Regions from separate parts of the Clostridium sp. TJA032 genome, predicted to be linked through region 2. Evidence: a T-box and tRNA genes for the amino acid it is inferred to sense, from the RefSeq annotation. Region 2 holds a T-box; the other holds one or more tRNA genes.
The links. A T-box is a leader RNA that pairs with one kind of tRNA and senses whether it is charged. The one in region 2 lies ahead of gltX (glutamate--tRNA ligase), so its partner is inferred to be a tRNA-Glu.

Region 1: it has a tRNA-Glu gene. The T-box ahead of gltX (glutamate--tRNA ligase) is inferred to sense a tRNA for this amino acid. The anticodon was not compared.

Annotation. Positions count from the first base shown of each region.
Region 1 covers NZ_JBZEFB010000004.1:165,789-176,560, forward strand. The annotation lists gene AC4FRL_RS10175 (DnaD domain protein) at 1-703, shown strand, start outside; gene AC4FRL_RS10180 (ATP-binding protein) at 696-1,673, shown strand; tRNA gene AC4FRL_RS10185 (tRNA-Thr) at 1,786-1,861, opposite strand; tRNA gene AC4FRL_RS10190 (tRNA-Asp) at 1,865-1,941, opposite strand; tRNA gene AC4FRL_RS10195 (tRNA-Val) at 1,954-2,029, opposite strand; tRNA gene AC4FRL_RS10200 (tRNA-Glu) at 2,036-2,110, opposite strand; tRNA gene AC4FRL_RS10205 (tRNA-Asp) at 2,116-2,192, opposite strand; tRNA gene AC4FRL_RS10210 (tRNA-Val) at 2,207-2,282, opposite strand; tRNA gene AC4FRL_RS10215 (tRNA-Glu) at 2,289-2,363, opposite strand; tRNA gene AC4FRL_RS10220 (tRNA-Asp) at 2,371-2,447, opposite strand; tRNA gene AC4FRL_RS10225 (tRNA-Val) at 2,461-2,536, opposite strand; tRNA gene AC4FRL_RS10230 (tRNA-Glu) at 2,541-2,615, opposite strand; gene AC4FRL_RS10235 (hypothetical protein) at 2,827-3,381, opposite strand; gene AC4FRL_RS10240 (BaiN/RdsA family NAD(P)/FAD-dependent oxidoreductase) at 3,574-4,818, shown strand; gene AC4FRL_RS10245 (acyl-ACP thioesterase domain-containing protein) at 4,902-5,660, opposite strand; gene AC4FRL_RS10250 (acyl-[acyl-carrier-protein] thioesterase) at 5,682-6,422, opposite strand; gene AC4FRL_RS10255 (NADH peroxidase) at 6,554-7,096, opposite strand; gene AC4FRL_RS10260 (DUF1858 domain-containing protein) at 7,352-7,543, opposite strand; gene AC4FRL_RS10265 (NUDIX hydrolase) at 7,649-8,128, opposite strand; gene AC4FRL_RS10270 (adenylosuccinate synthase) at 8,239-9,525, opposite strand; gene sdaAB (L-serine ammonia-lyase, iron-sulfur-dependent subunit beta) at 9,976-10,656, shown strand; gene sdaAA (L-serine ammonia-lyase, iron-sulfur-dependent, subunit alpha) at 10,657-10,772, shown strand, end outside.
Region 2 covers NZ_JBZEFB010000001.1:383,971-394,742, forward strand. The annotation lists gene AC4FRL_RS01710 (radical SAM protein) at 1-745, opposite strand, end outside; gene AC4FRL_RS01715 (hypothetical protein) at 1,006-1,386, shown strand; gene AC4FRL_RS01720 (M42 family metallopeptidase) at 1,972-3,012, shown strand; gene AC4FRL_RS01725 (hypothetical protein) at 4,087-4,734, shown strand; gene AC4FRL_RS01730 (hypothetical protein) at 4,751-6,400, shown strand; T-box leader at 6,528-6,755, shown strand; gene gltX (glutamate--tRNA ligase) at 6,808-8,469, shown strand; gene AC4FRL_RS01740 (zinc-ribbon domain-containing protein) at 8,637-8,792, shown strand; gene AC4FRL_RS01745 (DUF488 domain-containing protein) at 8,900-9,511, shown strand; gene AC4FRL_RS01750 (hypothetical protein) at 9,534-9,734, opposite strand; gene AC4FRL_RS01755 (hypothetical protein) at 9,878-10,772, opposite strand, start outside.

The DNA.
Region 1 (10,772 bases), on a different contig from region 2:
AAGTCAAAACTCAGTTGATTTGCTTTCAGCACTTGATGAGAATAATACCAAGGATATGCTAAAAGATATAGAAAAACTTATATGTCGTCCCTTATCAACTAAGGAAATGACAACATATCTTTCTTGGCAAACAGAGCTTAATTTCTCTTCTGAGCTTATATTAATACTAATAGAGTATTGTGTATCTAAGGGAAAAAAAGATGTTAGATACATAGAAACTGTGGCTCTTAGCTGGCACAATGCTGGTATAAAATCAATAGAGGAAGCCCAAGCTTATATAACTAAAACAGAAGATAAATGGGTTAAGATAAGAAAAATTCTAAAATATTTAGGAATCCAAAATACAGAAATAATGAAACCTCAAGAAACTATGATGGAAAAATGGCTTTTAACTTATAATTTTTCTGTTGAATTAATTTGCAAAGCTTGTGATATATGCTTTGAACGCTTAAATAGAGCTGATTTTAAATATATAGATGGTATATTAAGTAAGTGGTTTAAAGATGGTATTAAAACTCTTGAAGATGTAGCAAAAAAAGATGTTAAGAAAAACTCTAATTCTTCAAAAACATTTAGTAGACCTAATATAAATAAGTCATCTGTACATCAAAAGAAACCTGCTAGGCCAGTAAATTTCACGCAAAGAGATTATGACTATGAAGAATTAGAAAAAGAATGGTTGGGATGTGATTTAAGTGATTAAAGGCTATAAATCAAAATTAATGGATATTTATGAAAATACACGATATAATGAAAAATTAGAATTACAAAAAAGAAGAAACGAAATAAAACAAACTTTACCAGAAGTTTTAGATTATGAAAAAGAAATAGGAAAACTATCCTTAAAACTTTCTATCTTAGCTTTAAATAATTTAGACGAATCTAAATTTAATGATTTGAAAAATAAAATTCAACGTTTAGTAAAAAATAAAGAGAATTTACTTCTTGAAAATAATTATCCAAAAAATTTTTTAGAATTACATTACAAATGTCCTAAATGTAAAGATACAGGTTATATAGGTTTACAAAAATGTAGTTGCTATCAAAATAATCTTATAAAGATATATTATAAAAACTCACATATGGAAGATGCATTAAAAGAAAATAATTTTTCTAAATTTGATTTAAATCTATTTTCTCCAATACGTGATGAGAATAATTCTATGTCTCCTAGAGAAAATATGCAATGGATAAGGACTCAACTCGAACAACATTACTTAAAAGATTTTAATTTACATAATAAAAATCTTTTTTTATATGGTAAACCTGGTACAGGAAAAACATTTATCACGTATTGTATTTCTAAATATTTATTAGATAATGGATTCTTTGTAGTCTATAGAACAGCAGATGAATTAATGCAAAATCTCAAAGATATAAGATTTAATAATAATTCAGAGTTAGAAGATTTATTAATTAATTGTGATTTATTAATTATAGACGATTTAGGTAGTGAACAAATTACTGACTTTTCTACTACAGAATTATTTTCTATATTAAATAAAAAATTACTATTAAATAAAAAAATGATTATATCAACTAACTTAAATGTCGAAGAATTAAGCCAGTATTATGCTGAAAGAATAATGTCTAGAATTATAGGTAATTTTACTCCATTTAAAACTTATGGTGTAGACATAAGAAAAACTAAAAAACTAAAAAATAAAAAATAAAAAATGCACCTTATCTTCCTTAAAAGATAAGGTGCATTTTTAGCATAAATAAATTAAACTTTTATTCTATTACAGAATAAAAAAAGAACTTCAGTTAAACTGAAGTTCAATTTGGAGCTGATGATCGGACTTGAACCGATAACCTGCTGATTACAAGTCAGCTGCTCTGCCAATTGAGCCACACCAGCATATGGCGACTCAGAAGGGGCTCGAACCCTCGACCTCCGGCGTGACAGGCCGGCACTCTAACCAACTGAGCTACTGAGCCATTAAAAGTTTATGGTGGTCGCAACAGGGATCGAACCTGTGACCCCCTGCTTGTAAGGCAGGTGCTCTCCCAGCTGAGCTATGCGACCGTAATATGGTGACCCCTAGGGGAATCGAACCCCTGTTACCACCGTGAAAGGGTGGTGTCTTAACCGCTTGACCAAGGGGCCAAAACTGGCGACTCAGAAGGGGCTCGAACCCTCGACCTCCGGCGTGACAGGCCGGCACTCTAACCAACTGAGCTACTGAGCCATTAAAAACTTTTATGGTGGTCGCAACAGGGATCGAACCTGTGACCCCCTGCTTGTAAGGCAGGTGCTCTCCCAGCTGAGCTATGCGACCGTAATATGGTGACCCCTAGGGGAATCGAACCCCTGTTACCACCGTGAAAGGGTGGTGTCTTAACCGCTTGACCAAGGGGCCAAAAATGTGGCGACTCAGAAGGGGCTCGAACCCTCGACCTCCGGCGTGACAGGCCGGCACTCTAACCAACTGAGCTACTGAGCCATTAAAAGTTTTATGGTGGTCGCAACAGGGATCGAACCTGTGACCCCCTGCTTGTAAGGCAGGTGCTCTCCCAGCTGAGCTATGCGACCATGTTGGTGACCCCTAGGGGAATCGAACCCCTGTTACCACCGTGAAAGGGTGGTGTCTTAACCGCTTGACCAAGGGGCCACATTAACTCTTAAAACCACATCATTTTGACCAGTTTTAGCTTTAAACTAAATTTGTTTATTTTGTTTTTGTCTTTCGCTCTTGGCGACCTGACAAGGTCTATAATACCCAAAAATTAAAGTTATGTCAACAGTTTTTTTAGTTATTTTAAGCTATTTATAGCTATTTAATAAAATTATTTTTCAATTTCTCTATTTTACTCAAAATTACTCTATTTTTCTATTTTTTTGACTATTTTTTTATATATACTTAATTGTCTTTCTCTCCAATTTATTTGATTATTTAATTTTTCTATATTAAAATAGCACATTTCAATGAATTCTGTATCTTCTAGAACCTTTATATTAAATTTATAGCTATTTTCTTTAAAATTTCTTCCACTTGCTTCAATTTTTATGGGATATCTCCCATTTAAATACACAAGTATATCTTTATCCCAAAAGCCCTTTCTACTTGTTATTTTAGTAAAATCATTTAAAACCACTAAAGAATTTACCTCTTCTATAGCTTCCTCTATAGAATCTATTATCCCTTTATAAAATAAAGCTGAAGTACCTCTATTTATTTTTATTTTTAACAAATCAGTATGTTTTTTAATTATCTCATCAACCTCTCCCTCTGAAACTAATTCTCCATCAATCATTTTAAATGTTTTTATTCCTGAATTATTATTATAATCTACTACAACTTGGTCATAATTCATTCTTCTTATTTTTAATTCTGTATTATATCCTTCTAAGATTTCATTTGTAATTTTAAATTTCATAAATAAACACCTCCTGTAATATTATTTCTCACCAAATAAAATAATATTACCTTTCATTTTTTCTCTTTAAGTATCTATAAACACTTAAATGTGATACAATTCAAGTTTAGAAATGTTATGATAAAAAATATAATAAATTTTAAAATTATTTGATTATTAATAGATAAACTTAGAAAGGAGAATTTTAAAATTATGATATATCATGATGTAGTTATTTTAGGAGGTGGAGCCTCTGGTATGACAGCTGCAATTACAGCTAAAGATTTTGGTTTAGATGTTGCTATAGTTGAAGGAACTGATAGAGTCGGTAAGAAAATTCTTACTACTGGAAATGGAAGATGTAATATAACAAATTCTTTAATTAGTTTCCCTTATAAAAATTTTCATAGTGAAAATGATGGATTTTTTATAAAAACTTTAGATAAATTTTCTGTAGAAGATACTAAAGCATTTTTTCTTAATTTAGGATTGCCTTTTGTAGAACTTGAAAAAGGTAAAAATTATCCACAATCGCTTCAGGCCTCTTCTGTTTTAGATATTTTAAAAATGGCTTTAGAAGAAAGAGAAATACCTATTTACACTTCCTATAAAGTAAAATCTATAAGTAAAGCAAAGGGGAAATTTAAATTATCCACAGGAAATGAAGAATCTCCTGTGATTAAGTGCAAAAAATTAATAATGGCTTGTGGAGGAAAATCCGCCCCTAAAACTGGTTCAGATGGTTCTGCATATAATCTTGCTAAAAATTTTGGTCATTCTATTATTGAACCTAATCCAGCTATAGTGCAGTTAAAATTATCTCATAATAAACTTAAAGCTTTATCTGGAATAAAATTTAATGGATATGCTGAAGTTTTATGTAATGGTGAAAGTATTAGAAAAGAATTTGGAGAAATTCTTTTTACAGACTACGGAATCTCTGGCCCTCCAATATTACAAATATCTAGAGAAGCATCTTTAGGTTGTTTTAAAGGAAAAGATGTTAAAATAATTGTTGATATGATGCCTGATAAATCTTTAAAAGAACTAGAAGATTTTCTTGAAGGGCATTTTGCTATATTCTCTTGTAGAGAAGTTATAAATTCTCTTATAGGTATTATTAATAAAAAAATGATACCTGTTTTGTTAAGGGAGGCTGGTGTAGATAATTTACATAAACCCTGTTATAAACTTACTTGGAAAGAAAAAAAGAACTTAATAAAGCTTATGAAATCTTGGGAGTTTAAATGTATAGGAACAAATGGCTTTCAAGCAGCACAGGTAACTACTGGAGGAATAAACACAAAAGAAGTTTATCCTGAAACTCTCATGTCAAAGTTAGTTGATAATTTATATTTTTGTGGCGAGATTTTAGATGTAGATGGAGATTGTGGTGGCTTCAATCTTCAATGGGCTTGGAGTTCTGGCTTTAACGCTGCACTTTCTTGTACTCTTTAATTTTTAATATTTTTTTAATTTTATTTTATAAAAAATCCTTGGTATAACTAGGACTTAAATTCCTAGACATACCAAGGATTTTATTAAAATTCTTTTTTCCAAATAGTTTCTATAGATGCTGAGTTTTCTCCCGAAGCTTCATTTACAATCTTATATAAACATTTATATCCTTCTTCAATTTCATCCCATTGACATATAATATTTACATTTTCTCCAAGTCTAACTTCTTTTTCATATTTTATTTTAGCTGATATAAGACTATAATCATCTAAAATACATTCTGGAGTAGCTTCCATTGTCCATTCTAAATATTTAGTATTATTAACATGTTTGTTAAAATCTATATCACTTCTTCTTACAGATATTAGAGCTTCTAAATCTTCTCTAACTAACTTTTCTACTTTAGTTGACTTTAGTTCTACTTCTCCACAATCACTCATGTTTATTAGTTCACAGTACTCTTTAGGAATTCTTACTGCTTTACGCTTTTCTAAGTCTATTAGTAAAAATATAATTTTACCCTCTGCTAGAAAATTATTATTCTCATCATATATCTTGTAAACTCTAGAGGCATAAAACTTTTTTATTCCTTCTAAGTAAGTTTCTACTTTAATTTTACTTCTATACTTTATAGGTTTTTTTATATCTATTGAATAACTATAAATAATCCAACTTAATTTATTTTCTTTTAAATATTTAATTCCCTCATGAGCTAGTTCTTCCTCATGAATTGAGGATATATCTCCAAAAATTTTCATAAGTGATACCATTTTTATGTTTTCATTCACATCTGAATCATAATATAAAACATCATATGTTTTAAAAAAATTGTTCTTACCCATAATAATTCTCCTAAAATAATTTTAATACCAATAAGTTTCAGCTAAAGTTATTAATTCTCCATCTTCATTTTCAACTTTATGAAGAACTTTTATTCCTTCTTCACCCTTAACTATTTTTGATTTTATAATTACATTATGACCATATGTAATTTCTTTTTCAAATTTTATTTTAATTTTTTCCATTCTATAATTTAAAACTATTTTAACTGGAACTGTCTCTAAAATCCATTCTAAATACTTAATATTACTTACATGTTTATTTAAATCAATGTCTAAATATCTTACATGAAAGCTCATATTTATGTCTTCATTTTCAAACTTTTCAAAGCTTAATTTTTTTCTTATCAAATTTGATGAATTCTTGTCCACTCCATGAATTTCATATTCTTTATCACTTATTCTAGCTGGTCTTCTAGTTTTCTTATTTATTAAAAAAGCTAGTGCATTAGCCCTTGCTAATAAATTTCCTTCCATATCATAAGCTTCAAAAATCCTATTAGAGTAGAATTTTCTAATTGATTCAACATATGTTTTAATTTTTATTTTTTCTCTATATCTTGCATATCTCTTTATATCTATTTCATAGTCAAAAAATACCCAAGTTGTATCATTATTATTGTCTGTATAATTCATTGAATTTTCTTCTTCTTGACACAAACAACAATCAGAAAAGAAACCCATCATAGATGTTATTCTACATTCTTTTCTTCCATCAGTCTCTCCATAAGTAACTTCATAAACTTTTTCATAAGCTTTCCCCATTTTAATCACTCCTTATTTGGAAGTATATCAAATAGAAAAAAACCTTTCAAATAATAAAAAAGCTACTAAAATATGTATTTTAGTAGCTTTTTCTTTATAAATATATCAATACAAACAATTTGTGATGGATCTTATTTAAAGTATCTGTTTAATAATCCTTCGAAAGCTCTTCCGTGTCTAGCTTCGTCTTTACACATTTCGTGTACTGTGTCGTGGATTGCATCTAAGTTTAATTGTTTTGCTAATGTAGCTAAGTCTTTCTTACCTTGACATGCTCCATGCTCTGCATTTACTCTTGCTTGTAAGTTAGCTTTTGTATCAGCTTCTACAACTTCTCCTAACATTTCAGCGAATTTAGCAGCATGCTCTGCTTCTTCGAAAGCGATTCTCTTATAAGCTTCTGCAACTTCTGGGAAGCCTTCTCTATCAGCTTGTCTTGACATAGCTAAGTACATTCCTACTTCTGTACATTCTCCAACGAAGTTAGCTTGTAATCCTTCGATTACTCTTTCGTCAACACCTTTAGCAACACCGATTCTGTGCTCATCAGCAAAAGTTAATTCTCCGCTTTGCTCTACGAATTTATCAGCTCCAACACCACATACTGGGCATTTTTCTGGTGCTTTTTCTCCTTCATAAACATATCCACATACTGTACAAACAAATTTTTTCATAATTTATTCCTCCTACAAAACAAACAATTTATCTAATTTCAATTTATATCATAATTAAAAAGTCTTATTATTATTTATTGATGTTTACTCATCAACCTTATGTCATTATTATATAATAATAATTATTATTTAGCAATAGTTATTTTTAAATTTTATCAAAAAATTTTTTTAAACTATAAATAATCTTTAATAACTCATTTAAAACAAAAATAAGAAGTACTTAAATAGCACTTCTTATCTTAAAAGAACCTAAAATTAATATTCTATGTTATTTATAGCCTCAATTAAATCATCTAAGTTTATTCCATGAACTATTGCAGCTTCTTCTAAAGTTTCTGCTTGAGCTGATGGACATCCTACACATCCCATACCAAAACTCATTAATACTTCAGCAGCTGTTGGAACTTTTCTTATAACTTCACCAATTGTCATGTCTTTAGTTATCATAATAAAACTACACCTCTCTTAATTAAATCAAAACTTATATCAATAATTATACTCTCTATAAAATTCAAACACAAGCGTTTCACTCTGAATTATAAATATAATAAATTATATATAATCTTCTATATTTAATTTTTCTATTATATCTTTAACAACTACTCTGTCTGGCGGATTAACTTCTTCTAATGAAGGAATTTCATTTTTATAAAAAAATACAGCATCTGCACTTTCTTCCTCATCTAATTTAAGCTCTCCGCTATAATCATTGCTAACAAATATAGATGAAGCATTATAAATTTCATCTCCATTAGGGTACTTATTATAACACTCTTTTCCTGAATAAACATTAAATAAGTTTAATGAGTTAACCTTAAGTCCTACTTCTTCAAAAGCTTCTCTAATAGAAGCCTCTTGAAAACTCTCTCCAAGCTCTAGGCTTCCACCTGGAAGTCCCCACTTATTGTTATCAGTTCTTTTTTGAAGTAATACTCTTCCTTTTTTATCAATTAATATAATTCCAGCTGAACACATTATAAGTGGTCTATGTGGGTTAGGAAGTTCTTTTCTTAAATCCATTATATATCCCATACAATTCTCCTTTAAAACTCATAATTTTAAAAATATTATACCCTAAAATAAAAAATAGCTTAAGATTAAATATTCTTAAGCTATTTCAAAATAAATATATTTAAAATTTATTAAAGTTCTTCTCTTACTCTTATAGTTTGATTTCTCTTTGGTCCAACACCAACTATAGAAACCTTTGTTCCAGTAAATTCTTCTATTCTTCTTAGATAAATTTTAGCATTCTCTGGTAGTTCATCATAACTTCTTGCATTAGCAACTTCTTCTCCCCAACCATCGAACTCTTCATATACAGGTTTACATCTTGCTAAATCTTCTAAACTTGCTGGGAAATAGTCTATAATGTTTCCATCTAACTCATAACCAACACATATTTTTATTTTATCTAAGCCAGCTAATGTATCTATCTTAGTTACTACTAATGAAGTTAATCCACAAACTCTTGTTGTAGTTTTTAATATAACAAGGTCTAACCAACCACATCTTCTTGATCTTCCTGTAGTTACTCCATACTCATGTCCTTTTTCTCTTATCCAATCACCAGTTTCATTTTCTAATTCTGTTGGGAATGGACCTTTACCAACTCTTGTAGTATAAGCTTTAGCTATTCCAACTGCATTAGTTACCATATTTGGACCTATACCAGCTCCACTTGCAACTCCACAAGAAGTAGTATTTGATGATGTAACATATGGATAAGTTCCATAGTCTATATCTAGAAGCATTCCTTGTGCTCCCTCAAATAGTACATTTTTATCTGCTTGTATAGCATTGTATATTTCAACTGATGTATCTTTAACATATGGTCTTAATCTTTCAGCAAAAGCCATATATTCATTATAGATTTCATCAAAGTTTAACTCTTCTCCACCTAATAATTTGATATATCCATTTTTCATTTCTATATTTATTCTTAATTTTTCAGCAAAAGCATCTTTGTGCATAAGATCACAAACTCTTATTCCTGATCTTTCATATTTATCAGTATAACAAGGTCCTATTCCTTTACAAGTAGTTCCTATGTCATTTTTTCCTCTTGCTTTTTCTTTTAATTTATCTAAAGTTATATGATATGGCATTATAAGATGTGCTCTATCACTAACTATTAATTTTTTAGGAGTTACCTTTACCCCTAAATCTTCTAAATAATCTATTTCTGTAAATAGTGCTTTAGGGTCTACTACAACACCATTTCCTATTACGTTTAACTTCTCATCATGTAATATTCCTGAAGGTATTAAGTGTAACTTATATTGTTTGTCTTCAACTTCAACTGTATGTCCAGCGTTATTTCCTCCTTGGAATCTAACAACTACTTCCGCTTCTTCTGCTAAGTAATCTGTCATCTTTCCTTTTCCTTCGTCTCCCCATTGAGCTCCTAATACAACAAATGCTGACATTTTTATTTCCTCCTCATAAAAGAACATTAACATTCTTTTTTATAAACCATAGCGGTTAATTATCATTTAAAACTTAGACAATGTTCGTATTTATGACTGTTTAAGCCTTAAACTCTATTGCCCTATACCATATTAACAGAGTAAAACTCTTAGGTCAAGGCAAAAAACACGAATATTTTTACATATTTTCTGTTATATAGTTCATACATTTTAATTATATTAAATAAAAATATATTTAATTATTAAAAAAATAAAACTTCATATCTTTAATTTTCCCATCATACTTATTCTTATCAATAAATTTATTTTTTAATAAATATTTTTCTATTAATTTTTATAAAATTAATAGAGCTTATTTTTTAAATTTCATTTTTAAAATGTTATACTATAGTTAATAAATCGTTAAAAAATTATAACATCTTAAACTTTATTAAAAAGGAGAATAAAACTATGAATACTTATGGTGTTTTTGATATTCTTGGTCCTATTATGATTGGTCCTTCTAGTTCTCATACAGCAGGTGCTGCTAGACTTGGTAAAGTAGCAAGAGTAATATGTGGAAAGCCAATAAAAAAAGTAACTTTTCTTTTACATGGTTCCTTTGGAAAAACATATAGAGGTCATGGAACAGATAAGGCTTTAGTAGCTGGAATTCTTGGAATGGAGCCTTCTGATACAAGACTTAGAAATTCTTTAGAAATAGCAAAGGAAAAAAATATTGATATAAAATTTGAAGAAGCTGATTTAGGAGATGTTCATCCTAATACAGTAAAATTTATAATTGAAGATATATATGGAAACTTTCATGAAATAGTAGGTTCTTCTATTGGTGGGGGAAGCATAAAAATAACTGAAGTTAATGGTAATGTTGTTGAATTTACAGGAGAATATCCAACACTTATAATTTCTCATAAAGATGTGCCAGGGGCAGTATCAAAAGTTACAACAATAGTTTATGAGCATAACATAAATATAGCTTTTATGAAAGTGTTTAGAACAGAAAGAGGAAAAGCTGCAAGAATGGTTTTTGAAATGGATAGCCCTATTACAAAAGATATAATTAATGAAATAAAAAAAGTTGAAGCTGTAGAAAAGCTAATTGTTATAAATCCAGTAAAGGAGGATATATAAATGATTGCAAGAAACGGTTCTGAACTATTAAAAATATGTAATAATAATAATTTTTCTTTAGCTGAATATGCCATTGTGCAAGAAATAGAAAACAAAAATTGTACTAGAGAAGAGGT
Region 2 (10,772 bases):
ATTTATGCATAGGAGTATATTGATTCATAATGCTTATATATACATTGTTTTTAAATTTAGAGTATATTGTATCTATAATCTTTTTTGAATCGAATAAAAGTCCTGGAAGCATCAAATGCCTAATTATAAGACCCTTTAAAAGTTTTCCTTCTTCTGAAAACTTAGGAGGACCTACTTGTTTAAACATTTCTTCTAAAATTATAAGAAGATTGTCTTTATAATTTTTAACCTTTGAATATTTAAGGGCATATTCATCTTTAAAATATTTAAAGTCAGGAAGATAAACATCTATGTATCCATCTAGTAATTTTATTGTTTCTAAGGTATCATAGCCATTTGTATTATAAAGAATAGGAATGTTTAAGCCCTTTCTTTTTGCTATTTTTAATGCTTCTAATATTTGAACTGCATAATGAGTTGGGGTAACTAGATTTATGTTTTCAGCACCTTTTTCTTGAAGTTCTAAAAATATTTCAGCTAGTCGTTCAATTGAAATTTCAATTCCCTTAAATTCTTGACTTATTTCATGATTTTGGCAAAAAACACATTTTAAATTACAGTGAGAAAAAAATACAGTACCAGAACCTTTTTTAAAAGTAATAGGTGGTTCTTCCCATTTATGAAGTTCTGCCCTAGCTACCTTAATTTTTTCATTAGCCATGCAAACTCCAAGAGATTTAAATCTATTAACTTTGCACTTTCTAGTACAAAGAGTACACTCTTCTAATAGCTCTTTATTTTCCATTAAAACACCTCTAATCTATATTCAATATTAATTATATATTTTAAAATATTAAGTAACAAGAAGTTTAAAGAGAACTAGAATTTTTATAAATTTAGTAATAAGTATTTTATTTAAATTTAATAGTTGTTTAATATGAATATGTAATAAAATGTTATATAATACAATTATTTAGATATAATAAAATAAATAAAATGATAAAATAAATTTAAAGAGATAAATTGTTAGTATTTTAAAATAGACTTATAAATGGAGGGATAAGGATGAGTTATAAATCTAAAAAGCCAAGTACAAGAGAGTCTATAGATTATGAAAGTTTAAGAGATAGATATGATTATGATATTGACGATTTAGATGACTTAGATATTGATGATATGGATGATTTAGAGGATATTTATATTTCCGATGATTGTGATGAATATAGTTATGGAAGTTCTTCTTCAGATTGCAATGATAGTTCAAGTAGTGGATATTATGGGGGAAAACCTTCTAAATTTAAGATTTTATTAAGGAATATAGAGAGGATTGTTTCAGTATTTTTAGGAAGTTTTGCTATAGTATTTTCTTTATGCCAATTAGCTATATGCTTAGGAATATTCTTTATATTAATATATCTTGTGTATAAAATTTTTACTATATTTTAAAAAAATAGATGTTATAATAAATAATGAAAACTTGAATTACTGAGGTAAAGTTATTTATGGAGTATAAATCTACAATTTAGTCTAGGCTATATTTATAAAATGAAACCAATAAGATTTCAACTCTTGTGATTGAAGTTTTATATATTGATAATTTTAATGAAAAGTAATAGCAAGATAATATTTTTCAATTAAAAATTGAAGCTAGAGATAAAGACATTTAATAAATAATTACTGATAGGTTAAAAGATTTGTATAAGTGAATTATTGGTAATATATTGTAATTAAGTATAGATAATTTTGCTACTAATGTAATTGAATATTTCAATTTAAATGGGAAAATCATAATATTTTATTTTTATTTGGTGAAATTGGACAATAAATTGAAGATAATCCTCAATTTATGTTTAATCTTTAAATAGTTATTAAGAATTTAGTTTTATTATATAATACATTATTTTTATATATGTAATATACTATTTAAATAAAGAGTCATTTGAACTTTATTTTAAACAATATTTAGGTGCTTTAAATAAATAATAATTTAATTATGAATTATTAATAATATTATATATTTTAGGAGGAAAAATGAGCAATAATTTTAAGATTAATAAGGAATTAGTATTGAAAATAGCAAAAGAAATATTAGAGTTTGATAGTCCTACTGGATTTTGTTTTGAAATAATTAATAAAATAGAGGAAATGACAAAGTGTTATGGATATAAGTTTGAAAGAACTAATAAAGGATGTGGAATAATTACTATTGGAGGAAATAGTAATGATAAAACAATTGGACTTTGCGCTCATGTAGATACATTAGGTGCAATGGTACGATCTATAACAAAATGTGGGACTTTAAAGTTTACAATATTAGGAGGACCTATAGTACCAACGTTGGATAGTGAATATTGTAAAATAAGAACAAGAGACGGAAAAATTTATACTGGGACTTTTTTAAGTACTAGTCCAGCAGCACATGTTTTTGAGGATAGTAAAACTAAAACTAGAGATGAAAAGAATATGGAGATTAGAATTGATGAAGTAGTAAAAAGTAAAGAAGATGTTTTAGCATTAGGAATTTTTCCAGGAGACTTTATATTTATTGATCCAAAGACTACTATCACAGAAAGTGGATTTATAAAGTCAAGATTTATTGACGATAAAGGAAGCATAGCGGCTTTAATAGCGATGCTAGAAATTATGAGTAGAGAAAATATAAAACCTAAATTTACAACAAAGATATTAATTTCTATATATGAAGAAGTTGGACATGGATCATCGTATATACCAAGTGATATTACTGAATTAATAGCAGTTGATATGGGGTGTATAGGTGATGATTTATCTTGTACAGAATATATGGTAAGTATTTGTCCTAAAGATTCAAGTGGACCATATGATTTTGGAATAACAACAGAATTAATAAATCTCGCAAAAAATAATAGTATAGATTATGCAGTTGATATATATCCTATGTATGGATCGGATGTAAGTGCTGCGTTAAAAGCTGGTAATGATGTAAGGGGAGCTCTTATAGGACCAGGGGTACACGCATCTCATGGTATGGAGAGAACACATTATAAAGCGCTAGAAAATACAATTAAGTTATTATTAGCATATCTAATTTAGAAAATACACTAAATAGTACATTTATTAGTTAAATTTGGTGCAATATAATATCAACAATATGTGATTAGTTTAATAGATTATTAATAAATAAATGGATTGTAGAATTTATTTGAAACTTAACAAGAGACAACTAATTTATGATAAAAAATATAAAAGAAAGTGATTATGCAATTGTTGTTTTAATTGAAGAATATGCTAAAAATTAGAGTGTTTTTAAGGTCAAGTTGTGTTTGAAACTATGCTAACTATTACAGACATTAAAAATAATATGAATAAGTTATTATTTTTAATAAGAAATAAAAGGTATATACTAATGAATTCCCAATATTATTTTAGATATATATGCTATTGATTTTCAGATGATAGTAAGTTTGAAGAATTAATTTATAAGATTAATAATATATCATTATAGATAATTAAAAAGTATTTAAAGTATTTTAGGAGATTTTAAATGTTTACTTTTAGTAAGTAAACATTTAAAATCAAATTTAATTTATGAATTTGAAGAAATTACAGCTAGATTAAAATTTGAATAAAAATATTGTATGTCTCATTTATATGGTTTAGATAAAACTTTATTTATCATAATGGGTATTGATTCATGAGAATAATGATTTTTTATGTTAGTAATAAAATTTTGAATGTAGATGAGGTTGTAAAAAAGACTTTGATAGAGCATGTTAAGAGTTAGTTGAAATATTAGTTTTGAATATTTTTTTAATGATATATATTGATTATTGTGAAAATTATTCAAGAGAGATATGTGATTATTATATTAAATCAAAACTTATAAATTTATTTAAATATAGTTGATTAAATTATGTAGTAGATATATATTTAAATTATGGTAGTTCTGATGTTTGTTAATTACTTAAAGTGAGAAATAGTTTTAGAGTTGCTATTGTAGTAGTTGGAGTAAAAATGTTTAGTATAGTATAGAAATGATACTCTATTAAGCTATAAATAACATTATTTATAGCTTAATAGAGTAAACCACATTTTATATTAAATTAATATAATAAATGTAAATTTGTAAATAATATAATTAAAATGAATTTGATTGAAGTTTAGAAAGTGAAAGGATTTTTAATAGCAAATATTTTAGTTTCTACTTTGTTTTTTAGTGAAGGTATAATTTACAAAGATAATTTATTAAAAGAGGATACGTTAAACAGCAAATTTAATTTAAATAAGAGTTTAAATAAATATGATGATTTTTATATAAAAGATAAGGAAAAAAATTTAGTAAAAGAGTATGCACTAGATTATATGAAAAAGATTTATTTTATGGACTTAGGAGCTAATATAGACGGATTTAAGGACATTGGAAAGGATAGATATTATCAAGTAACTTTATACTCTAAAAGCGTAAAGGGAGAGGCGTTAACAGGGATAGTAGATAGAATTATTATAAACAAAAGAGGAGAGGTTTTAAAAGGAGAAAATGGAGAAGCTTTAAGTGGAATTTATGACCTTATAACTAACTTAAATATGAGTAATGAGGAAGTTTTAGAAATAGAAAAGTTTGCAAGATTGTATGAAGCTGAGTTAAATATTAAAGATTTAGAAGCTTATGTATTAGGAGATAAGGTTTTAAAAAATAAAACTTATTATGAGGTTTACATACTTTCTAAAAGTTTAGAAAATAAAGGTATTTTTGAGCCTTTAGAAAAACTTTATATAAATAAGCTTGGAGAAGTTATTAAAAATATTGATGTTTAAAATGGGGAGATTTAAGATGTGTGGGGCTAAGAGTATAAAATTTATAATAGATATAGCTTTAGATAAAAAAGATGTTTTAAGGGTAAAACTTAATATTAAAAATGCTTATTTAGGTATCCTTCAGTTTTATAAAGGAAAGATAAGAATAGTTAAATTTAATTGTAATGAAGAGTTTTATTCAGATTCAAATTTTATATATATAAATAATAAAAATAAAGAACTTAATTTAGAGTATGAAGTTTCCATAGGATATTTAGGAAAGCATGGAAAAATAGGAGTAATAAAAGAAGATTTGATAAGTTTTTTAGGAGAGCAAGTATTTTTACTTCCAGTTGAAATTCTTACAATTAAAGATAAGGAAAAATCACCTTTTACTTTAGAGGTAGATTTTATGTCTTTTATAAGGTTTTTAAATAACAAGAATTTTAAGGAAGATAATTATAAAAATATTATACCTTTTAAAGAAACTGATTTTAAATTAAAACTTTTAAAGGGTACTTGGAGTGATTTTTATGAAATAATGAAATCTTCCTATACCTTTGGATTTTTTTCTGAATATATTTTAGAAAATGAAGAAGGAAATCTTAAATTATACTATGACATTAAAAATAATTTAGTGAAAAGTATGGAAGAAAAAGAAATAGTTTTAAAAAATATAAATAATATTTATAAATATTATTGTGATTTATTTAATATAAATTGTTTTAATAAAAAAAATATTAATATAGTTTTACTTAGAGAGAATGAAGAAAATAATTCATATATTTTAGGAGGAAGTGGGAAAAATATTATAAGTGCTACCTTTAATCCTTATAAAAAAAGGGACTGGCAGTTGTTATCTCATAGATTATTTCATAGCTTTATGGATAGTATTTTAAAAGAAAGAGCCTATCATCTTCCTCCTAATCTTTGGTTAACAGAAGGCTTAGCTACATATTATGAAAATTTATCTTTAGAATCTTTAGAAAAAGGACTTAAGGAAAATTTAAATATAAGTTTTAATAGGGAAATAGCTAACTTATATACTAGATACTTATATATGACATTAAAAGAACCACTTAGGTTTAGTATTATTCCAATGGAGGAAGGAAGTATAAGAAGTCATGGTAAAATAGAGTTTTTACATTATACAAAGGCTCCTTTACTAGTTTATTTCTTAGAAAGAATAAGTAATTTAAGTGAAAAAGATAAAATAATAAAGCTTTTAATTAAAAATAAGCATAATAATTTTTCTATGGAAGAGTTTTTTTATAGCTTATTAAAAAATAAATGCGATTTTTTCGCAAATAATTATTTATTTAGAAATAACATAATTCCTTTATGGCATTTAAAAGAATATTTAATAGAAAAAGATGTTATATCTATTTTAGAAGAATATGAATATATTTTATGGACATGGTTTAAAGTAGAGGATAATAATTATATTAAAGATAATCTTAAGGGTTATAATGAAAACCATAATAAAATTTTAAGCTATAATAAGTACCTTTTTAATCCTAAAATCATAGAAGTTTTAGAGGAATATTCTAAAAGTTTAAGTTATTTAATAAAAGCATGGTTTATTAGATGTGATTTATGTTCTGTTTCGTATAATGATGAATATGTTAGATATAAAATTTTATTTAAAGAAGAAAATCTTAAAATATGGAATGATTTTATTAATTAGGCTTTGTAAAAATATAATATAAATATTTAAAGTAAATTAAAAGAATGAAAGCTTTAAATAGTCAATATTTATATTTACAACTTTATATAATCTGATATAATATAATTTGTTATTTAAAATTATATATTTTATTGCTATGATGAAGAAGAGTATATAAATAATTATTTTAAAGCGATTTAGGGAGGGTGTAAGCCTAAAAGATAATTTTATAGAAAGAAGCTTCGGAGCTTAGGCTGAAAATCTTAATCTTTAAGGAGTAGGTCTAGGGATAATTCCCTTAAATATTTTAAGTGAGTTAGTTTTATATCTAACTAATTTAGGTGGTAACGCGGAAGTTAAGTCTTTCGTCCTAATTTTTAGGACGAGAGATTTTTTTATTACATAAATTTAGAAAGGAAAGTGAAAAAATGAGTTATGAAAATTTAGCTAATTTAATATTTCCAGAGGTAGATAAAACACCGGAATATTATTTTGAAAAGTATCCAAAGAGAGAATTAAAAGAAGGTGCTAAGGTATTAAGATATGCACCAAGTCCAACAGGATTTCAACATATAGGAGGAGTTTTTGCTTCATTAATAAATGAAAGATTAGCTCATCAAAGTGGTGGAATATTCTATTTAAGAATAGAGGATACTGACCAAAAGAGAGAAGTTGAAGGTGCTATAGATGATACTATAAAAACTATGCATAGTTTTGGTATGGACTTTGATGAAGGAATAACAGGAGAAAATTCAGAAAAAGGAGCTTATGCGCCTTATAAGCAAAGTGAAAGAGCAGAGATATACAGAGCCTTTGTTAAAGACCTTTTAAGAAAAGGATTAGCTTATCCTTGTTTTATGACTTCTGAAGAGTTAGAAGCTTTAAGAGAAAAGCAAATTGCTGAAAAATTAACACCAGGTTGTTATGGTGAGTTTGCTAAGTATAGAGATTTATCTCCTGAAGAAGCTATAAAGAAAATAGAAAATGGTGAAAGTTATGTTATAAGAATGAAATCACCAGGAAATCCTGAAAAAAGAGTTGTTGCTCAAGATATGATAAAGGGAGAGGTTTCATTTCCTGAAAACCTTCAAGATGTAGTAATAATAAAGGGAGATGGACTTCCAACTTATCATTTTGCTCATGTAGTAGATGATACTTTAATGAGAACTACTCATGTTATAAGAGGAGAAGAATGGTTATCATCTCTTCCAATACATCTTCAACTTTTTGATGTTATAGGAGTTGAAGCACCTAAGTATGCTCATATTCCAACAATAATGAAAATGGATGGAAGCTCAAAAAGAAAATTATCAAAAAGAAAAGATGCAGAAAGTGCAGTAAGTTACTATAGAGAAAAAGGATATCCATCTAAATCAGTTATTGAATATCTTTTAAATATTATAAATTCAGCTTTTGAAGAGTGGAGAGCTGAAAATCCAGATAAGGATTATCATGAATATAAAGTTGAATTAGACAAAATGAGTAAAAGTGGAGCCTTATTTGACTTAATTAAATTAAATGATGTAAGTAAAGATGTAATCTGTAAAATGAAGCCAGAGGAAGTATATGATTTATATACAAAGTGGGCAAAAGATTATGATGAAGAAATGTATAATTTAGTTACAGCAAAAGAAGAAATGATGAAGGAAGTATTTAATATAGATAAGGAAGGGCCAAAGCCAAGAAAAGATTTTGCTAAGTGGGATGAAGTTAGAGAGAAGGTATTTTATTTCTTTGATGAATTATTTGATAAAGAAACAGCAGAAAATGTGGAACTTCCAAAAACTTTAGAATTAGAAGAAGCTAAGAGAATAATAGAAGCTTATGAAAAAGCATATAATTTTAATACAGATAAAGATACTTGGTTCTCTGATTTAAAAGAGGTTGCTGTAAGTTTAGGATATGCTACTGATAGAAAGAAATATAAGAAGAATCCAGAGGAATATAAAGGAATGGTATCAGATGTTGCAGGAGCTGTAAGAGCTGCTTTAACACATAGAGCGAATACTCCAGACCTATATACAATAATGCAAATTATGGGTGAGGAAGCTGTAAGAGAAAGATTTAAAAATTTTATCACACTAAAGTAAAAGTTAAAAAATAGTGAATAAAAACTTGCTATTTTAAAATTTTAATGATATAATTTAAACATAAGATACAAAGCTTTAAAAGATGAATAAAATTTTCCTTAAACTTAAAGAATAAAGAAAATTTTTATTAATCCATTTAAATCTTTAAATTTAAGGAGGATGTCAAAATGGCAGATAGAACATTAAAATGTAAAGACTGTGGAGCAGATTTCATATTCACTGAGGGAGAACAAGCTTTCTACAAAGAAAAAGGATTTGAAAATGATCCAGTAAGATGCTTAGATTGCAGAAGAGCAAGAAAAGCTCAAAGAAATAATAGATAATAATTTGTTTATTATAGGTTGTAAGATTATTCTTACAACCTTTTTTAATTTCATGGTAAAATTTTTATTGTAATTATATTTTATAATTATTTTGGAGGATTTTTAATATGGAAATATATACTATAGGACATTCTAATTATGAAGTAAAGAGACTTGTAGAAATGCTAAGAAAATATAATATTAACTGTGTAGTTGATATAAGGGGAATTCCTTATTCTAAATATAATGTGCAGTATAATAAAGAAACTATTAAGAATACTTTAAATAAATTAGGTTTTACTTATGTTTATATGGCTAAAGAATTTGCAGCTAAAAGAGAAAGCAAGGTTTCATATAATTCTCTAGGATATGCTGATTTTAACAAGGTTATAAAGGAAGATTCTTTTAAAAAAGGAGTAGAAAGGCTTAAAGATGGAATAGATAAAGGGTATAGAATAGCTCTTTTAGGGGCTATGCAAGAACCTATTAGGTGCCATAGAAGTATATTAGTAGGGCGAGAATTAGATAAACTTGGCTTTAATGTAAAGCATATACTCCATGATTATTCTTTATGCAATCAAAAAGAGATTGAAAATATGCTATTAGAAAAGTATTTTAAAGATAGAGGACAAATTACTATAGATTCTATTATGGGGAAAGAAAAAAGTGAAGATGAAATGATAAAAGAAGGATATGAATTAGCTAATAAGGAAATTGGATATAGAATGGAAAAACTTTAGCTAATGTTATTTTTAATTTATTTTATAAATTTTTTAAATTGAAATATATTGTATTTATAGAGCTTAGCATAAAGAAAAAGCTAGAAATTAATCCTACTATATTTACAAATAAAAGCTTTGATTTAAGGGCTACATAAATCATAGTTATAGAGGCTATAAAGGTGATTAAAGAGAATATTGCACCAAATTTTTTTTCAGTTAAAAAAAGCTTAATTTTATTCATAACAAATCTCCTCAAATTTTAAGCTATTTTAATTAAGTATAAGTTTAGTTTTATAATCATATAACAAAGAATAGTCTGTGAACCTTTTAAAAGAAATACACTTTAGTATAGCATATTAAAAGAAAAAGACACAGACTATTATACTATTTTTTGGACATTTCTTGAAATATCTCTAAGAAAAAATCCTCTAATTCTTGAACTTTCTTTTCAAGTTTACTAACTCTTTCTTCTAAAGATACTTTAGTTTCCTCCTTAGGAGAATTGTTATTTTCTTCTTTTAAATTTAAAAATTCTTTTTTTAGTTCTTTAAAATATAAATCACTATTATAAATAAAGGTGTCGCTATTATTATAGCTTTTCCTTAAATTTTTAATTTTTCCTTTTAAGTTTTTGGGTAATTTTATAGAATTAATTTTTTTAGGATTAAACTGTGAATAATTGTTTTTTTCTTTAGGAATTTTACTTTGATTTATTTTATCTAAAGAAGGTTGATTATTTAAATTATTATCTAAGGCTACTTCTTTTAAGATGGAGTTATTATTTTTTTTATCATTTATAAGATTTTCTTTTTTAGAGTTTTTTTTCTTAAATTTATTTTTGAAAAAATAAATAAACTTAAGAAATATATTTTTATTTCTTTTTTTTCTTAATCTTTCACTTCTTGAAATTCTAGGAATTTTAATGTTTTCATAAGATTTTATAGTATTTTCTTCTTTAAGAGAAGTATTAATTTCAATATCTTTTATCTCTGGTAATAAAGATTTAGGATCTTCTTCTTTTATATTTAATTTTTCATTTATTGAATCTATAATAGATTGTACATCTTCTCTCTTTTTATAATTTTTATTTATAGAACTATCTGTATTATATAAATTTAAAGGTTCCATATTTATTAAGGTTGGAATATCTTTATCTTTTTTAAAATATCCTTCAGTATTATCAAAGAAAAAACCTTCTTTTTTCATAAAAATAACTATATCTGTTTGGGATAGATTTAGATTTTTTGAAAGTTCATTTAGGTTAATGCCATCTAAAACT